Regions from separate parts of the Streptomyces sp. NPDC086077 genome, predicted to be linked through region 2. Evidence: riboswitches for the same ligand, from Rfam matches in the RefSeq annotation. Region 2 holds a riboswitch; each other region holds the start of a gene.

Region 1 (5,724 bases), on a different contig from region 2:
CGCTCCATTCCTGCTGCGCCTGGGCGAGGTCGGCGGGGAAGGTTCGCATGGCTGAATTCAAGCATGTGTTCGAATTTCGAGTCCACCGAGGAGTCCGCGTCGACGGCGTGGAGGGCAGGCCCCAGGGCCTCAGAAGGGCTCATGGGAGGATTCGGGCAGCACTCGCTCAGGGTGTCTTCGGGGCGGACTGCCTCGCGCTCTTGTTCCTGTTGGTCTCCGTGGCGCTCCGCGCCGCGCCGGCGGGCGCGCTCTTCCGTCTCGGGGCCTTCTCTGTGCCCGAGTCCGTGCGGGGCGGTGCTTTCCGCGTCGTCGCGGTCGGCCACTTGAACTCGATCTCGAGCTCGATCTCCCCGCTGCCGATCTCCACCTCGATCTCGCTGCGCAGGTCGTCGGGGATTCGCAGGCTCAGCGTCCCGGGGCTGAGTTCCAGTTCGGCGTCCCCGCCTTCCCTCAGCGCCTCTGCGAGCGCCGTGAGCTGGTCGGCGGCCTCTTGGCGTGACAGCGAGCGCTTCTGCTCAAACTTGAGATCCTTCATCGGTGACCTCCGATTTGGAGCGATAAGCCAGACAGAACCCATTTTGTCGCGATACGCAGGAGTGGCCCACCCGGGTGCGGATGTCCTCTCCTCCTCCCTCCTCGTGGCGATCGGCCTTGATGCTTGCCGTCCTCTTCGGCTTCCGCCATCAAGGCACCTCTCTCCGAGGTCCGTCCCATGGCTTCCGTTCGGCTGGATGGTTCGGTTTCGTCTTCTCAGCGCAGTTGCTGGGCCAGTCCGACGATGATGCCCGCCGGGCCGCGGAGGTAGCAGAGCAGATAGCTGTCCTCGAACCGGGCGATCCGGCCGACGAGTTCGGCGCCGTGAGGGCGCAGGCGGGCAACAGTGTCCTCGATGTCGTCGACGGCGAACATGACGCGGTGCGTGCCCAGAATGTTGTGCGGCCGGTTGCGCGGCCCGGCGCTGATCACCGCGGGGCTGTGGTACTTCGCCAGCTCGAGCCGGCTGTGACCGTCCGGGGTCCGGACCATCGCGATGTCGCAGCGGACGCCGTCGAGTCCGGTGCACTGGTCGGCGACGAGACCCTCGACCTCCGCCCTGCCCTCCAGCTCCATACCGAGTTCCACGAAGAACGCGATGGCGGCCTCCATGTCCTCGACGACGATGCCGACGTTGTCCATCCGCTGAATCGCCATGCTGGTCTCTCCTTCTTCCTGGTGCGGCCGGTGGTGGCCGCTGATGTCCCTGGGACGGGGCCGGTGGGACGTTCTCACGTTGGTTGCTGCGCTCTACGAGGTACAGATCAAGCATGAGAACGAGCGGTGACGGCTACTAGCGACATTCGTAGACAGCGGCAGCCGCAGGTCACCCATGTGGATCTGCGACACTGGTGGAGCCATGCCTAAGCCCGGAGAACTCACATTCGTCGCCCCGCGCGGAGCCAAGAAGCCGCCGCTGCATCTTGCCGATCTCACGCCTGCCGAGCGCAAGGAAGCCGTTGCCGAGATCGGTGAGAAGCCGTTTCGCGCCAAGCAGCTCTCGCAGCACTACTTCGCGCGGTACGCGCACGACCCAGAGCAGTGGACCGACATCCCCGCCGGGTCGCGCGGCAAGCTGCGGGAGGCGTTGCTTCCGGAGCTCATGACCGTCGTGCGGCATCTGTCGACGGACGAGGGCACCACCCGTAAGACGCTGTGGCGGCTGTTCGACGGGACGCTCGTCGAGTCGGTGCTGATGCGGTACCCGGACCGGGTGACCATGTGCATCAGCTCGCAGGCGGGGTGCGGGATGAACTGCCCGTTCTGCGCCACCGGGCAGGCCGGACTCGACCGCAATCTGTCCACCGCCGAGATCGTCCACCAGATCGTGGACGGCATGCGGGCGCTGCGCGACGGTGAGGTGCCAGGCGGGCCCTCGCGGCTGTCGAACATCGTCTTCATGGGCATGGGCGAGCCCCTGGCCAACTACAAGCGCGTCGTCGGGGCCATCCGCGCGCTGACCGACCCCGAGCCGGACGGGCTCGGGCTGTCGCAGCGTGGGATCACCGTCTCGACGGTCGGCCTGGTGCCGGCGATCCACCGCTTCGCCGACGAGGGCTTCAAGTGCCGGCTGGCCATCTCGCTGCACGCCCCGGACGACGAACTGCGCGACACCCTCGTCCCCGTCAACACCCGCTGGAAGGTGCGCGAGGTGCTCGACGCCGGGTTCGACTACGTCCAGAAGTCCGGGCGGCGGCTGTCCATCGAGTACGCGCTCATCCGGGACATCAACGACCAGGCCTGGCGCGGTGACCGGCTCGGCCGGCTGCTCAAGGGCAAGCCGGTGCACGTCAACCTCATCCCGCTGAACCCGACCCCGGGCTCCAAGTGGACCGCGTCCCGGCCCGAGGACGAGAAGGCGTTCGTCGAGGCCATCGCCGCCCATGGTGTACCGGTGACGATCCGGGACACCCGTGGTCAGGAGATCGACGGGGCGTGTGGTCAGCTCGCCGCCACCGAGCGGTAGTCTGACGCCGTACACATCTTCATATTCCGGCAGGGGAGCGCCACAGCGCTGAGAGTGCGGGACAGTCCGCAGACCCTCTGAACCTCGCCCAGGTCATTCTGGGTAGGGAGATCGGTCGTCACTCAAGCTGTTGCGCCCTGCCCGGGAACCCGTTCCAGGTCCCGGGCAGGGCCGCGTCTCTTCCTGGTCAGCCAGGAGGAAAATCAGTGAGCACCACCAAGAAATTCACCGCCGCCGTCGTCGGGCTCGGCCTGGTCACGCTGTCCGCGTGCGGGTCCTCGGAGTCCGGCGGCGACGGCTCGGACTCCAGGACGGTCACCCTCGTCAGCCACGACTCGTGGGTCGTGTCCAAGAGCGTGATCGCCGCCTTCGAGAAGCAGTCCGGCTACGAGGTCAGGGTCCTCAAGGACGGGGACGCCGGCCAGGCCGTCAACAAGGCCGTCCTGACCAAGGACAACCCGCAGGGCGACGTCCTCTTCGGCGTCGACAACACCCTGCTCTCCCGCGCGCTCGACAACGGCCTCTTCCAGCCGTACGAGGCGAAGGGCGCCGACATGGTCCTGCCCGAGTACTGGGCCGACCAGGACCAGCACCGTGTCACGCCCGTCGACACCGGCGACATCTGCGTCAACTACGACAAGGCCTACTTCAGCGAGCGCAGGCTGGACCCGCCGAAGACCCTGGACGACCTGGCCGATCCCGCGTACAAGAACCTCCTGGTCACCGAGAACGCCTCCACCTCCTCGCCCGGTCTCGGCTTCCTGCTCGGCACCGCCGCCAAGTACGGCGACGACGGCTGGGCGGACTACTGGAAGAAGCTCAAGGCGAACGGCGTGAAGGTCGTCGACGGCTGGGAGCAGGCGTACAACGAGGAGTTCTCGGGTTCCGCGAGCGGCAGGAAGGCCGGCGGCGACCGGCCGTTGGTGGTGTCCTACGCCTCCTCGCCGCCCGCCGAGGTCCTCTTCGCCGACCCGAAGCCGAAGACCGCCCCGACCGGCGTGGCCATGGGCACCTGCTTCCGCCAGGTCGAGTACGCCGGGCTGCTCAGCAACGCGAAGAACCCCGAGGGCGGCAAGGCGCTCCTCGACTTCATGCTCACCAAGCAGTTCCAGGACGACCTGCCGCTGAACATGTTCGTCTACCCGGTGCGGGAGGCCGCCCAGGTGCCCCAGGAGTTCGTGGAGTTCGGCCCGCAGGCCGAGGATCCCCAGACCATGGACCCGGCGAAGATCGCCGAAAACCGTGACGAGTGGGTCAAGGCGTGGACGTCGCTGGTACTGAAGTAGGCCGCGAGGCACGGGCCGGCACGGCTTCCAGGGCGCGCGGGAACGCGGCGCGGCTCGGGCTTCTCGCCCTGCCCGTCGCGTTCTTCGCGGTCTTCTTCGCCTACCCCGTCGCCGCGATCGTCGGCCGCGGGCTGAAGGCCGACGGGACCTGGCGGTTCGGGCGGCTCGCCGACGTGCTCACCCAGTCCGACATCCGGCACGTCCTGTGGTTCACCACCTGGCAGGCGCTCGCCTCGACCGCGCTGACGCTGCTGATCGCGCTGCCGGGCGCCTATGTGTTCGCCCGCCTCGACTTCCCCGGCAAGCAGGTGCTGCGGGCGGTCGTGACGGTGCCGTTCGTGTTGCCGACTGTCGTGGTCGGAACGGCCTTCCTGGCACTGGTCGGACGCGGCGGGTTGCTGGACGACCTGTGGGGCGTACGGCTGGACACCACGGTGTGGGCGATCCTGCTCGCGCACGTCTTCTTCAACTACGCGGTCGTCGTACGGACGGTCGGCGGGCTCTGGGCGCAGCTCGACCCCCGCCAGGAGGAGGCCGCGCGGATGCTCGGGGCCTCACGCCTGGGCGCCTGGCGGAGCGTCACCCTGCCCGCGCTGGGGCCGGCCGTGGCCGCCGCCGCGCTGATGGTGTTCCTGTTCACCTTCACCTCCTTCGGTGTGGTGCAGATCCTCGGCGGGCCCACCTTCTCCACTCTCGAAGTCGAGATCTACCGGCAGACCACGGAGGTCTTCGACCTCGCCACCGCCGCCGTGCTGACCATGGTCCAGTTCGCGGCGGTGGGCGCGGTGCTCGCCGTGCACGCCTGGACCGTACGGCGCCGGGAGACCGCCCTGCGGCTGGTGGACGCGTCCGTGACCGCGCGCCGGCCGCGCGGGGCCGGGCAGTGGGCTCTGCTCGCCGGTGTCCTGGCCGTCGTCGCCCTGCTGATCCTGCTGCCGCTGGCCGTGCTGGTGCAGCGCTCGCTCGATGCCCCCGGCTTCGGCTACTACCGGGCGCTGACCAGCGAGGACGGCGGCACCTTCCTCGTCCCGCCGATCGACGCGATCGGCAACTCGCTGTCGTACGCGGTCGTCGCCACCGCGATCGCCGTGCTGGTCGGCGGGCTCGCCGCGGTGGCGCTGACCCGGCGCGACGCGGGGCGGTTCGTGCGCGGGTTCGACGCGCTGCTGATGCTGCCGCTGGGCGTGTCCGCGGTGACGGTCGGGTTCGGGTTCCTGATCGCCCTCGACGAGCCGCCGCTGAACCTGCGAGCCTCGTGGATCCTGGTGCCGCTGGCGCAGGCGCTGGTCGGGGTGCCGTTCGTCGTGCGGACCATGCTGCCGGTGCTGCGGGCGGTCGACGTACGGCTGCGTGAGGCGGCGGCGGTGCTCGGGGCGTCGCCGTGGCGGGCCTGGCGTGAGGTGGATCTGCCGATGGTGCGGCGGGCGCTGCTGGTCGCGGCCGGATTCGCCTTCGCGGTGTCGCTGGGGGAGTTCGGGGCGACGGTGTTCATCGCACGTCCGGACAACCCGACCCTGCCGGTCGCCGTGGCGCGGCTGCTGGGACGACCCGGCGACCTCAACTACGGCCAGGCCATGGCCCTTTCGACGATTCTGATGGTGGTGTGCGCGGCGGCGCTGCTGGTGCTGGAGCGGCTGCGGACCGACCGGACGGGGGAGTTCTGATGCTGCTCGGCCTGGAGAACGCGACCGTGCGGTTCGGTGGGCGGCCGGTACTCGACGACGTCGACCTGGAGGTCGCCGAGCACGAGGTGGTGTGCGTGCTCGGGCCCAGTGGCAGCGGCAAGTCGACGCTGTTGCGGGCCGTCGCAGGGCTGCAACAGCTGGACGCCGGGCGGGTACTGCTCGACGGCCGCGACCAGTCCCGTGTGCCCGCGCATCAGCGGGGCGTCGGGCTGATGTTCCAGGACCACCAGCTGTTCCCCCAGCGGGACGTGGG
Region 2 (5,724 bases):
ATCGGGGCGGTACTGCAGCGGACCTGTGACGTGTCTGGCGCGCGCACGCGCGACCACGTGGTAGGGGATCACTGGAAGGCGGGCCGCTCCGGGTCCAGCGCGGCCATCCCCGCCACCGGCGAGGAGGCCTCCGCGAAGTGCCGCCGGGGGATACGCCCCGCCAGCCGGGCCAGCCGTCCCGCCTCCACGCCGTTGCGCATGGCGGCGGCCATCAGCACCGGTTCCTGGGCCCGGGTCACGGCTGAGGCCAGCATCACACCCGCGCACCCCAGCTCCATCGCGAACGCCGCGTCCGACGCCGTGCCCGCTCCCGCGTCCAGGATCACCGGCACGCGCGCGTGCTCGACGATCAGCTGGAAGTTGTGCGGGTTGCGGATGCCGAGCCCCGAGCCGATCGGCGACCCGAGCGGCATGATCGCGGCACAGCCCACGTCCTGGAGCCTGCGCGCCAGCACAGGGTCGTCGTTGGTGTAGGGCAGCACCGTGAAACCGTCGTCCACCAGCGTCTCCGCGGCGTCCAGCAGCTCGATCGGGTCCGGCAGCAGGGTGCGTTCGTCGGCGATGACCTCCAGCTTGACCAGGTCGGTGCCGAGGGCCTCGCGCGCGAGGCGGGCGGTCAGCACGGCCTCCCCGGCCGTGAAGCAGCCGGCCGTGTTGGGCAGCATCCGGATGCCCAGCCTGTCCAGCACCGACAGGACGGAGCCGTGCACATCGGGGTTGACGCGCCGCATCGCCACGGTGGTCAGCTCCGTTCCGGAGGCGACCAGCGCCCGCTCCAGCACGTCCAGGCTGGGCGCACCGCCGGTGCCCATGATCAGCCGCGAGGTGAAGGTCGTACCCCCGAGGACGAAGGGATCGTCGGCCATGGGTCAGCCTCCTTGGACGGCGGTGAGGACCTCGACACGGTCACCCTCGGAGAGGGGCGTGACGGGCCACTGCGCGCGCGGGACGACGGTTTCGTTGAGGGCGGCGGCCACACCGGAGGGCGCCGCGGTGAGCGTGCGTACGAGGGTGTCGAGGGCCGTGCCGTCGGTGATCCGGCGGGGCTCCCCGTTGACGGAGATGATCATGCGGGCTGCTCCGTGAGTACGGCGCCGAAGCGCTTCGGCGTGAAGGGACGGGCCTCGTCCGGGAGTTCACCGGTGGTCAGGACGTGCGCCATGGCGTCGCCGGTGACCGGGGTGAGCAGGACACCGTTGCGGTAGTGGCCGGTGGCCAGCAGCAGGCCGTCCAGGCCGGTCGGGCCGAGCAGGGGGGCGTTGTCGGGCGACCCGGGGCGCAGACCCGCGCGGGTCTCGGTAAGGGGCAGCTCGGTGATGCCGGGGACCAGCTCGTGCGCGTCGCGCAGCAACTCGTACACGCCCCCGGCGGTGACCGTGGTGTCCCAGCCCAGTTCCTCGCTGGTGGCGCCGACGACCAGCTCGCCGCTCTCGCGCGGCACCAGGTACACATGGCTGCCGCGCACCACCGCGCGCACGGTGCGGTTCAGGAACGGCGCGTGGGCCGGGGGCACGGTCAGTCGCAGCACCTGCCCCTTCACCGGCCGCACGGGCGGCAGCACGGCGTCCGGGACGCCCGCCAGCCGCCCGCTGAGGCTCCCGGCGGCCAGCACCACCTGCCCGGCGCCCACCTCGGTCCCCGCGCGCGTGACGACGCCCGCCGCCCGCTCCCGGACGACCAGCAGCCGCTCGGCCCACTCCCGGTGGAAGATCACGCCCGCCCGGCCGCAGGCGGCCACCAGGGCGGCCGAGAGCCGCCGCGGGTCGATCTGGTGGTCGCCGTCCACCCGCAGCCCGCCGCGCACACCCGGCGCGAGCATCGGCTCCAGGCGGCGGCACTCCCGGCCCGACAGCCACTCGGAGTCCAGCCCGTAGCGCCGTTGCAGGGCATGCAGTTCGCGCAGGTGGGCGCGGTCGTCGGCGTCCAGTGCGACGGCCAGGGTGCCGCACCGGCGGTAGCCGAGGTCGTGTCCGGTGAGGTCGGTGAGCTCGGCCGCGAAGTCCGGATAGCGGCGGGCCGAGGCGAGGTTCAGACCGAGCAGGGTCTCCTCGCCGTAGTGGAGTTCCGTGACGGCGGCGAGCATGCCGGCCGCCACCTGGGCGGCCCCGCCGCCGGGTTCGGGGTCGAGTACGGCGGTGGCGAGTCCACGCTGTGCGGCCCGCCAGGCCGTGACCAGGCCGATGATTCCGCCCCCGATGACGAGGACGTCTGACGTACGTGCGGAGGACGACACGGGCTTCAGCCCCTCCCTTCGCCGGCATGACCCGGATCAGGTTCGTACGGTCGGAGGCCGGCCAGCCTCCCTCTCAGCCCGGTACGTCCGGGCTCCCGCGAGTGCTCTACGGTGGCCACCCTAGCTCTTGCCCGCACGCCTCTGTAAGGGAGCCTCCCGGCATGGCCCGCTCACTGGACGGACTCGTCCTCGCTCCCGTCGCCGACCAGGCCCCGGGACAGGTCGGGACGCGCACCCGGTTCACGTACCACGAGCAGGACGGCGAGATCCGGGCCGAGTACGCCGGTGGGGACGTCGTGCGCGGATACCTGGTGGGCACCCGCGAGGGCGACCGGCTGGACTTCCGGTACGTGCAGCTCAAGCAGGACGGTACGACGTCCTCGGGGCACTGCGTTTCGACGGTCGTGGAACTGCCCGACGGGCGGGTGCGACTGGAGGAGAGCTGGGAGTGGGAGTCGCAGGCGGGCAGCGGGACGAGCGTGGTCGAGCAGGTCGGCCGGAGATCCGGGGAAGGCGACCGGTAGCACCCCCTTACTGACAAACTGTCAGTTGTCTATGGTGATCAGGTGAGCGAGCAGAAGAGGGCACAGGCGCGGCGCGTGGTCGTCGTGGGGGCGGGGATGGCCGGGGTGCAGACCGCGGTGGCCCTGCGGGAACAGGGCTTCCCCGGCACCGTGACGCTGATCGGCGCCGAGCCGCACCAACCGTACGACCGGCCGCCGCTCTCCAAGGCGGTCCTGCTCGGCAAGGCCGAGGGCTCCGCCTTCGACGTCGACTTCGAGGCGCTCGGCATCGAGCTGCACCTGGGGCGCGAGGTGACCGGCGTGCGCCTCGCCGACCACGGGCTGGACACCGAGTCCGGCCCGGTGCCCTACGACGTGCTGGTCCTCGCCACCGGTGCCGAACCCGTCACCCTGCCGGGCGCGGAGGGCGTCCCCGGTGTGCACCTGCTGCGCACCCTGGACGACGCCGAGCGGCTGCGGCCGGTGCTCGCCCTGCAGCACGACATCGTGGTCGTCGGCGCTGGCTGGATCGGCGCGGAGTTCGCCACGGCCGCCCGGGAGGCCGGCTGCGCGGTGACCGTCGTCGAGGCCGCCGCCCGTCCCCTCGCCGGGGCACTGCCCGCCGACGTGGCCGCGCCGATGAGCGCCTGGTACGCCGACAGCGGCGCCGTCCTGCGCACCCACGCGCGCGTGCGGAGCGTCGAGCCGGGCGCGGTCGTCCTGGACGACGGCACGCGGGTGCCCGCCGGCGCCGTCGTGGTCGGCATCGGCGCCCGGCCCGCCACGCGCTGGCTCGCCGGCTCCGGCATCGAGCTCGGCTGGTACGGCGAGGTCGTGGCCGACGACCACCTGCGCACCTCGGCGCCGGACGTCTACGCGGTCGGCGACTGCGCGTCCTTCCCCTCGGGGCGCTACGGCGAGCGGCTGATGGTGCACCACTGGGACAACGCCCTGCAGGGCCCCCGCACGGTCGCCGCGAACATCATCGGCGAGGCACCGGCGGTCTACGACCCGGTGCCGTACTTCTGGTCCGAGCAGTTCGGGCGGTTCGTGCAGTACGTCGGGCACCACACCACCGCAGACACCACCGTGTGGCGCGGTGACCCCGCCGGGCCCGCCTGGTCGGTGTGCTGGCTGCGCGAGGGCCGGCTCGCCGCGCTGCTCGCGGTGGGCCGCCCGCGGGACCTGGCGCAGGGCCGGCGGCTGATCGAGGCCGGGACCGTGATGGACCCGGACCTGCTGGCCGACCCGGCACGCCCTCTGAAGGCGGCCACGGCGTAACGCGTCGTCGCAGGTGGGCGGGGTCGGTGGGCGGGGCTGACTTCCGACTGTCGGTGGGGGATGGCAGGCTTGTTCCCGTGACCGAGATTGACGCAAAGATCGATGCTCTCGTCCCCGCCTGGCTCACCCTCCCCGACATCGCCGAAATGCTCGGCGTCGAGGTGACGCGTGTGCGGCAGCTGGTCAAGGACGGCCAGCTCATCGCCGTGCGCCGGGGTGAGAACCGCGCGCTGCACGTGCCCGCCGCCTTCATCGACGGGGACAAGGTCGTCAAGGGCCTGTCCGGGACCCTGACGCTCCTGCGGGACGACGGCTTCACGGACGAAGAGATGGTGGAGTGGCTCTTCACCCCCGACCCGAGCCTGCCGGGCACGCCCGCGCAGGCGCTCAGCGAGAATCGCGGCACGGAGGTGAAGCGGCGGGCCCAGGCACTCGCCGTCTGATCCCAGCCCGACCCGAAAGAGCCTGACCGGCGTACGGGCCGCGGTCCGCGGGCCCCGGCCCCGGGCCGACCGCGCCCGGCGGGGCCCGTACGCCACCCGCAGGCACACCCAGAGGTACTGATCCACGGGGGGACCCACGCATGCCCGACACCGCCGCCACCGCTCGCGCCCGGCTCGCCGACGCCCGTGTCTACCTGTGCACGGACGCCCGTCAGCGCCAGGGCGACCTGCCCGAGTTCCTGGACGCAGTCCTGGCCGGCGGGGTCGACATCGTGCAGCTGCGCGACAAGGGCATGGAAGCCGCCGAGGAGCTGGAGCACTTGGAGGTCTTCGCCGACGCCTGCGCCCGGCACGGCAAGCTGCTCGCGGTCAACGACCGCGCGGACGTAGCCCACGCCGCCGGCGCCGGTGTGCTCCACCTCGGCCAGGGCGACCTCCCGGTCCCCGCGGCCCGGGCGATCCTCGGCGACGACGTCCTGGTAGGCCGCTCCACGCACGCGGAGGCCGAGGCCGAGGCGGCGGCCGTCCAGGAGGGCGTCGACTACTTCTGCACCGGACCCTGCTGGCCCACCCCCACCAAGCCCGGCCGTCACGCCCCCGGCCTCGACCTCGTCCGGCGCACGGCCGCGCTGGGCACCGACCGCCCCTGGTTCGCCATCGGCGGCATCGACCTCGGCAACCTCGACGAGGTCCTCGACGCGGGTGCCCGCCGGGTCGTCGTCGTCCGCGCGATCACCGAGGCGGACGATCCGGGCGCGGCCGCGGCGGAGTTCGCCAAGCGGCTGCGTGGCGCCTGAGGCGTGACCCCATGTGACCGCCGGGTGTCCAAGGGATGGACAACGAGCCGACAATCCGGGCAAATTTCCTGCATCCGGTTGGGGGACAGGCGCCCCCTGGCTAACCTGCCCGTATGGCCCTCGGAACCGCATCCACCAGGACTGATCGCGCACGCACCGTGCGTGACATGCTCGCCCCCGGCAGGACCACGTACTCGTTCGAGTTCTACGCGCCGAAGACGGCCAAGGGCGAGCGCAGCCTGTGGGAGGCGCTGCGCAGGGTCGAGGCGGTGGCCCCCGACTTCGTCTCCGTGACGTACGGCGCCGGAGGTTCCACCCGCGCGAGCACGGTCAAGGAGACGCAGCAGATCGTCGCCGACACCACGCTCACCCCGGTCGCCCACCTCACGGCCGTCGACCACTCGATCGGTGAGCTGCGCAATGTGATCGGCCAGTTCGCCGACGCCGGCATCCGCAACATGCTCGCC
Region 3 (5,724 bases), on a different contig from region 2:
ACCGGTCGGCCGAGACCACCAGCGCCGCGAGTGCCGTGGTGACCGGCACCGAGGCCACCAGGCCGATCGAGCCGACCAGCGTGCGCACGATCTCCTCCGCGACCAGCTCGCTGTTGGCGACCGTCCCGACGCTGCTCTGGGCGATGGAGAAGAGCAGCAGCAGTGGCAGTGCGGCGCCCGCGTAGGCGAGGACCAAGGTGTTGACGACGGAGGCGATGTGGTCGCGGCCGATGCGGATGCCGGCCCGGTACAGTCCGCGCCAGCCCATCGTGGGGTTGGCCTCGTGCAGTTCCCAGACAGCCGAGGTCTGCGTGACCGTCACGTCGTCGAGGACACCGAGCGAACCGATGATGACGCCGGCCAGCAGCAGACCGCTCATGTCGATCGTCGGGTAGAGGCCGTGGATGAGGCCGGTGTTGTCGTCGGTGTTGCCCGTGAGCGCCGCCCAGTCGATGAACAGCAGGCCGAGGACGCCGATCAGCAGCAGCGAGATCAGTGTGCCGAGCACGGCCACGGATGTCCGGGCCGACAGGCCATGGCACAGATAGAGCGCGATCAGCATGATGGCGCTCGCCCCGACCACTGCGACGACCAGCGGGTTCGAGCCCTGCAGAATCGCGGGCAGGATGAAGAAGTTGAGCACCAGGAAGCTGATGGCCAGCGCGACCAGTGCCATCACGCCGCGCAGCCGTCCGACCGCCACGACGGCCAGCGCGAAGAGGCCGGCGACCAGGGCCATCGGGAGACGGCGGTTCACGTCGGTGACCGAGTACTGCAGGTCCTCGGGCGCGGAGGGCTCGTAGGCGACCACGACCTTCTCGTCCTGGTGCAACTGCCGTGACTGGTCGGGCTGCACGACCTCGGTGAAGGTACGGCCCTTGTCCTCGCCGGTGTCGATACGGATCGTCGCGCGTTTGCAGGTGCCGTTCGCCTGCTGCTGGGCGGAGGAGCCCTCGGCGGTGGAGGTGTCGCCGTTCGGTGCCGGCGCCGAGCCGTTGACGGAGTCGCAGGGCAGTTCGTCGACCTTGGTGACCGTCGCCTGCTGGGTCTGACGGTCGAAGCCGACGCCGGTGCGCTCGTGCGGCGGGGCGCCGCCGGGCCACAGCACGGCGAGGCCGACCACCACGGCGGCGGCGAAGGGGATGAGTACCGCCGCGATGACCTTGCGCAGATGCATGGAGACGGGGGCCGCGGGACCGTGGGCGTGACTATGCGAGTGGCCGTGCCCGTGGCCATCACCGGAGCTGTGCCCCGACCCGTCGTCGGGGCCTTGGCCGCGTCCTTGGCCGCCGCCAGGTCCTTGACCGTGTCCGTGACCGCCACTGGGCTCTTGGCCCTGTCCGTGGCCGCCACTGGGCTCTTGGCCCTGTCCGTGGCCGCCGCCGGAGCCGGGATACTCGTCACCGTCACCCGGGCCGAAACCGCGGCCGTGACCGCCGCCCCAGCCCTGACCACCCCCTGGACCGTGACCACCAACCGGTTCGGAACCGTACCCCTGACCACGTCCCGGGCCGGCACCGTGCCCCCTCCCGTCCCCGGCACCGGCGCCGCCCTGCCCGGGAACACCCCCGGCACCGGCTCCGCGCTCGCGCCAGCCGCCCGGTCCCATACCTGGGGAAACCCCACTCAGCCCGAAGCCCGATCCGGTGCCCGAACCCGAGTTGCCCGGGCCAGATCCGCCACCGGGACCGAAGCCGGGCCCGCTCCCCGAGCCGAAACCCGGTCCGCCGCCTGCTCGCATGCCGGGAGCACCACCCCGGCCGTCGCTGTGACCACCGCCCTGCCCCATGCCCGGAGCACTACCCCGGCCACCGTCAGGAACGCCGCCTCGTCCCATGCCGGGAGCACCAACCGCACCGGCCGCAGCTCCACCCCCGCCCGCGTCCGAGTCGCGTCGCGGCCCCATGCCGGAGCCGGTTCCGCGCGGTGGTTCGTGCGGCGGGAACGGGGGCTGCTGATTCGTGGTCACCGACCGATCATCGCAAGAACGGCGGGGGCCCTCTGTTCACCGCGCCCGAATTGACGCTAGCGTGGGGGCACCTTTGTAAACGCGGGAGCTCGGAGCACCGGGCTGAGAGGGCGCTGACCTTCGTCTTCGCGATGTTTCACGTGGAACGTGACTCGGCACGAGTGATGTTTCCCATGAAGCGTCGACAGACGAGAACCGCTGCGTCGACCGCCGAACCTGTTACCGGGTAATGCCGGCGTAGGGAGATCGGTCTCATGGCCAACAAGGACGCACGCACGCCTGCCTCCACCCAGAACGCGACCGACGACGCGCGCAGCGAGGAGGCCGGGAAGTCCATCGGCTGGCACAAGGCGTATGTCGAGGGCTCACGCCCCGACCTGCGCGTGCCGGTCCGTCAGGTGCACCTCACCAACGGGCAGTCGGTCACGCTGTACGACACGTCGGGCCCGTACACCGATCCACTCGTCGACACCGACGTCCGCCGCGGTCTGTCGCCGCTGCGGGAGAACTGGATCATCGCCCGTGGCGACACGGAGGAGTACGCGGGCCGTCCCGTCCGTCCTGAGGACGACGGGATCAAGCACACGTCGCCGCGCGGCGGCCTGCGCAACCTCGACGCGGTCTTCCCCGGCCGCCCACGCCTGCCGCGCCGCAGCCGCGACGGCCGGGCGGTCACCCAGCTCGCGTACGCGCGCCGGGGCGAGGTCACGCCCGAGATGGAGTACGTGGCCATCCGGGAGAACGTCTCGCCCGAGGTCGTGCGCGAGGAGATCGCCGCGGGGCGGGCCGTACTGCCCGCGAACGTGAACCACCCGGAGATCGAGCCGATGATCATCGGCAAGCGGTTCCTGGTGAAGGTCAACGCCAACATCGGCAACTCGGCCGTGACGTCCTCCATCGAGGAGGAGGTCGAGAAGATGACCTGGGCGACCCGCTGGGGCGCCGACACGGTCATGGACCTGTCCACAGGCCGCAACATCCACACCACGCGCGAGTGGGTGCTGCGCAACTCCCCCGTCCCCATCGGCACGGTGCCGCTCTACCAGGCACTGGAGAAGGTCGACGGCAAGGCCGAGGAGCTGACCTGGGAGATCTACAAGGACACGGTCATCGAGCAGGCCGAGCAGGGCGTGGACTACATGACGGTTCACGCGGGCGTCCGGCTGGCGTACGTGCCGCTGACGGCGAACCGCAAGACCGGGATCGTCTCGCGCGGCGGCTCGATCATGGCGGCGTGGTGCCTGGCGCACCACAAGGAGTCGTTCCTGTACGAGAACTTCGAGGAACTGTGCGAGATCCTCGCCGCCTACGACGTCACGTACTCGCTGGGCGACGGCCTCAGGCCGGGCTCGATAGCGGACGCCAACGACGCGGCACAGTTCGCCGAACTGCGAACTCTCGGGGAACTCAACCGGATCGCGAAGCGTTGCAACGTGCAGACCATGATCGAGGGCCCGGGGCATGTCCCGATGCACAAGATCAAGGAGAACATCGACCTTCAGCAGGAGATCTGCGATGAAGCTCCGTTCTACACGCTCGGCCCGCTGACGACGGACGTCGCGCCGGCGTACGACCACATCACCTCCGGCATCGGTGCCGCGATGATCGCCTGGTGGGGCACTGCCATGCTCTGCTACGTCACGCCCAAGGAGCACCTGGGCCTGCCCAACCGCGACGACGTCAAGACCGGCGTCATCACCTACAAGATCGCCGCTCACGCGGCCGACCTCGCCAAGGGGCACCCCGGTGCGCAGGAGTGGGACGACGCGCTGTCGGACGCCCGCTTCGAGTTCCGCTGGGAGGACCAGTTCAACCTGGCCCTCGACCCGGACACGGCTCGTGAGTTCCACGACGAGACCCTCCCGGCCGAGCCTGCCAAGACGGCGCACTTCTGCTCGATGTGCGGGCCGAAGTTCTGTTCGATGAAGATCTCCCAGGACATCCGCCGTGAACATGGCGGTACACAGGCGGAGATCGAGGAGGGCATGGCGGAGAAGTCGAAGGAGTTCGCCGCCGCCGGCAACCGGGTTTATCTGCCGATCGCGGACTGACCCGGCCGATCCGACGGCACAAGGCGGGGCGCGCAGACCGTGCGGCCGCGGCCCCGTCCTCGTCGTCCTGGTCCGGTCCGATCCACTCCGGTCCGCACACGACAGCACACCGGCACCGCCGGATCTCCGGCTTGCGCACCACGGGGGGCGCAAGCCGCAGGTCATTCCGGCTTGTGGTCCGGGCCTCCGAAATCCGGGCTGGTGTAGTCCGGGCTCGAGAAGCTCGGGCGCGCGCCCGACGGGCCGTCACCGGGGCTGGTGAAGCCCGGACGGTCGTAGCCCAGGTGCGGCATACGACTGGTCGGGATCGTCGGGGCCGCACGTTGCAGTGCGGCCTGGCCCGGGGTGGTGAGGGCCTCCCGGAGGAACGGCAGGATGCCGTTCTCCAGCAGGGCCTGGCGCCAGGCCTCCCTGGCTGCGGCCACCTCGCCGCTGAGTTCCTCGTACGGACCGGAATTCAGTGAGGGCCGGTTGCGCAGTGCGGTGAGCAACAGGCCGACGGCGGCGAGCAGGATGGCGACCGCGGTCACGGCGCCGAACACCCACCCGGTGGTGACCATGGTCTGAGCGATGCCCGGCTCGGGGTCGAGCATCTTCAGGGTGTAGCCGACGAGCAGGAAGATCGCCGCGGCCGTGCCGGCCAGGACGGGTGCCAGCACCGCGACGATGGCGACGGCGCCCGCGCCGACCGTCTCGGCGGCGGCCTCTCCCATGGTGGTGGCGAGCCCCACGGCGCCCGTGCCCGGCTCGGTGGAGCCGGACTCGCGGGTGGCCGACGGGGTGGACGGCGCTGGGCGGCGCAGTTCCTCGCGGACCTTCACGTAGTGCTGGTACTCGGTCGTCGCGGCCGCCGTGATGAGTGCGGTGGCGTTGAGCGCCATGGTGCGCAGCTGTTCCGGGTTGAGCCGCTGTCCGACAGCGGCCAGTTCGGGTCGGTGGTGCGCGGAGCGCAGCGCCTCATCGAGGAGCCGCTCGTATTCCTGGCGGTCCTCGCTCAACAGGTGCTGCGGAACGCTGTTCATGTGCATCCCCCGATGCTCCGTAGGGCTTGGGGCTCGCACGCTGACGAGCCGTCGGGCAGAAACGGAGGGGAGCCTGCTACGGATAAGGCGATGGTAGAGCGGTGACGGTGCGCCGTGACAGGGGGTTTCCAGAAATTGCCCGCTGTCCTGCGCCGTGGTGCGCCGGGGCGCCGCCCGGGTACGCCTGCCCCGGGAACGCTCAGTTATCCAGGGGAAGTTGCTGGACCAGCAGCTTTCCGGCCATGGTCACGCCGCCGTCCATCGCGATGGCGAGCCCGTCGGCGTAGATATGCGGTCCGTCGACCACCGGACCGGCGCTGTCCTCGCCGTCCTCGGATCCGACCTCGCCCAGCAGATAGGGAATGGGGCTGTGGCCGTGAACGATGCGGGTGCCGCCGTACGTATCGAGCAGTGAGCGAACGGCGTCGGCGCCGCCCTCGTCGCGGAAGGAGAAGCGCTTGGTGAACTTGCGGAACAGGTCCCAGACCTCGTCCGCGTCGTTGCGGGTGAGGGCCTCGCGGACGTTGTCGTTGACGGCCTCGATGGAGTCGCCGTAGTCGAGGTAGGCGGTGGTGTCCGAGTGGACGAGCAGATGACCGTCGGTCTCGGTGAGCGCGTCCAGGCGGGCCATCCACTGCAGATGGTGGTCCTGGAGGCGGTCCATGTCGGTCTTCTGGCCGCC

Evidence for each region. A riboswitch is a leader RNA that binds a small molecule or an ion and turns the genes downstream of it on or off. The one in region 2 is predicted to bind thiamine pyrophosphate.
Region 1: another riboswitch for thiamine pyrophosphate. It lies ahead of AB0O67_RS06850 (thiamine ABC transporter substrate-binding protein); the one in region 2 lies ahead of thiO (glycine oxidase ThiO).
Region 3: another riboswitch for thiamine pyrophosphate. It lies ahead of thiC (phosphomethylpyrimidine synthase ThiC); the one in region 2 lies ahead of thiO (glycine oxidase ThiO).

Annotation. Positions count from the first base shown of each region.
Region 1 covers NZ_JBFBJT010000014.1:49,394-55,117, forward strand. Annotated here, with positions in the region: gene AB0O67_RS06830 (hypothetical protein) at 1-49, opposite strand, end outside; gene AB0O67_RS06835 (amphi-Trp domain-containing protein) at 167-535, opposite strand; gene AB0O67_RS06840 (VOC family protein) at 751-1,191, opposite strand; gene rlmN (23S rRNA (adenine(2503)-C(2))-methyltransferase RlmN) at 1,394-2,500, shown strand; TPP riboswitch at 2,522-2,627, shown strand; gene AB0O67_RS06850 (thiamine ABC transporter substrate-binding protein) at 2,707-3,786, shown strand; gene AB0O67_RS06855 (iron ABC transporter permease) at 3,762-5,450, shown strand; gene AB0O67_RS06860 (ABC transporter ATP-binding protein) at 5,450-5,724, shown strand, end outside.
Region 2 covers NZ_JBFBJT010000027.1:46,506-52,229, forward strand. Annotated here, with positions in the region: gene AB0O67_RS11105 (thiazole synthase) at 69-866, opposite strand; gene thiS (sulfur carrier protein ThiS) at 870-1,070, opposite strand; gene thiO (glycine oxidase ThiO) at 1,067-2,233, opposite strand; TPP riboswitch at 2,230-2,342, opposite strand; gene AB0O67_RS11120 (hypothetical protein) at 2,395-2,757, shown strand; gene AB0O67_RS11125 (FAD-dependent oxidoreductase) at 2,854-4,017, shown strand; gene AB0O67_RS11130 (Rv2175c family DNA-binding protein) at 4,095-4,460, shown strand; gene thiE (thiamine phosphate synthase) at 4,601-5,257, shown strand; gene metF (methylenetetrahydrofolate reductase [NAD(P)H]) at 5,371-5,724, shown strand, end outside.
Region 3 covers NZ_JBFBJT010000109.1:706-6,429, reverse strand. Annotated here, with positions in the region: gene AB0O67_RS26615 (YibE/F family protein) at 1-1,609, opposite strand, end outside; TPP riboswitch at 2,041-2,230, shown strand; gene thiC (phosphomethylpyrimidine synthase ThiC) at 2,224-4,020, shown strand; gene AB0O67_RS26605 (hypothetical protein) at 4,182-5,048, opposite strand; gene AB0O67_RS26600 (metallophosphoesterase) at 5,242-5,724, opposite strand, start outside.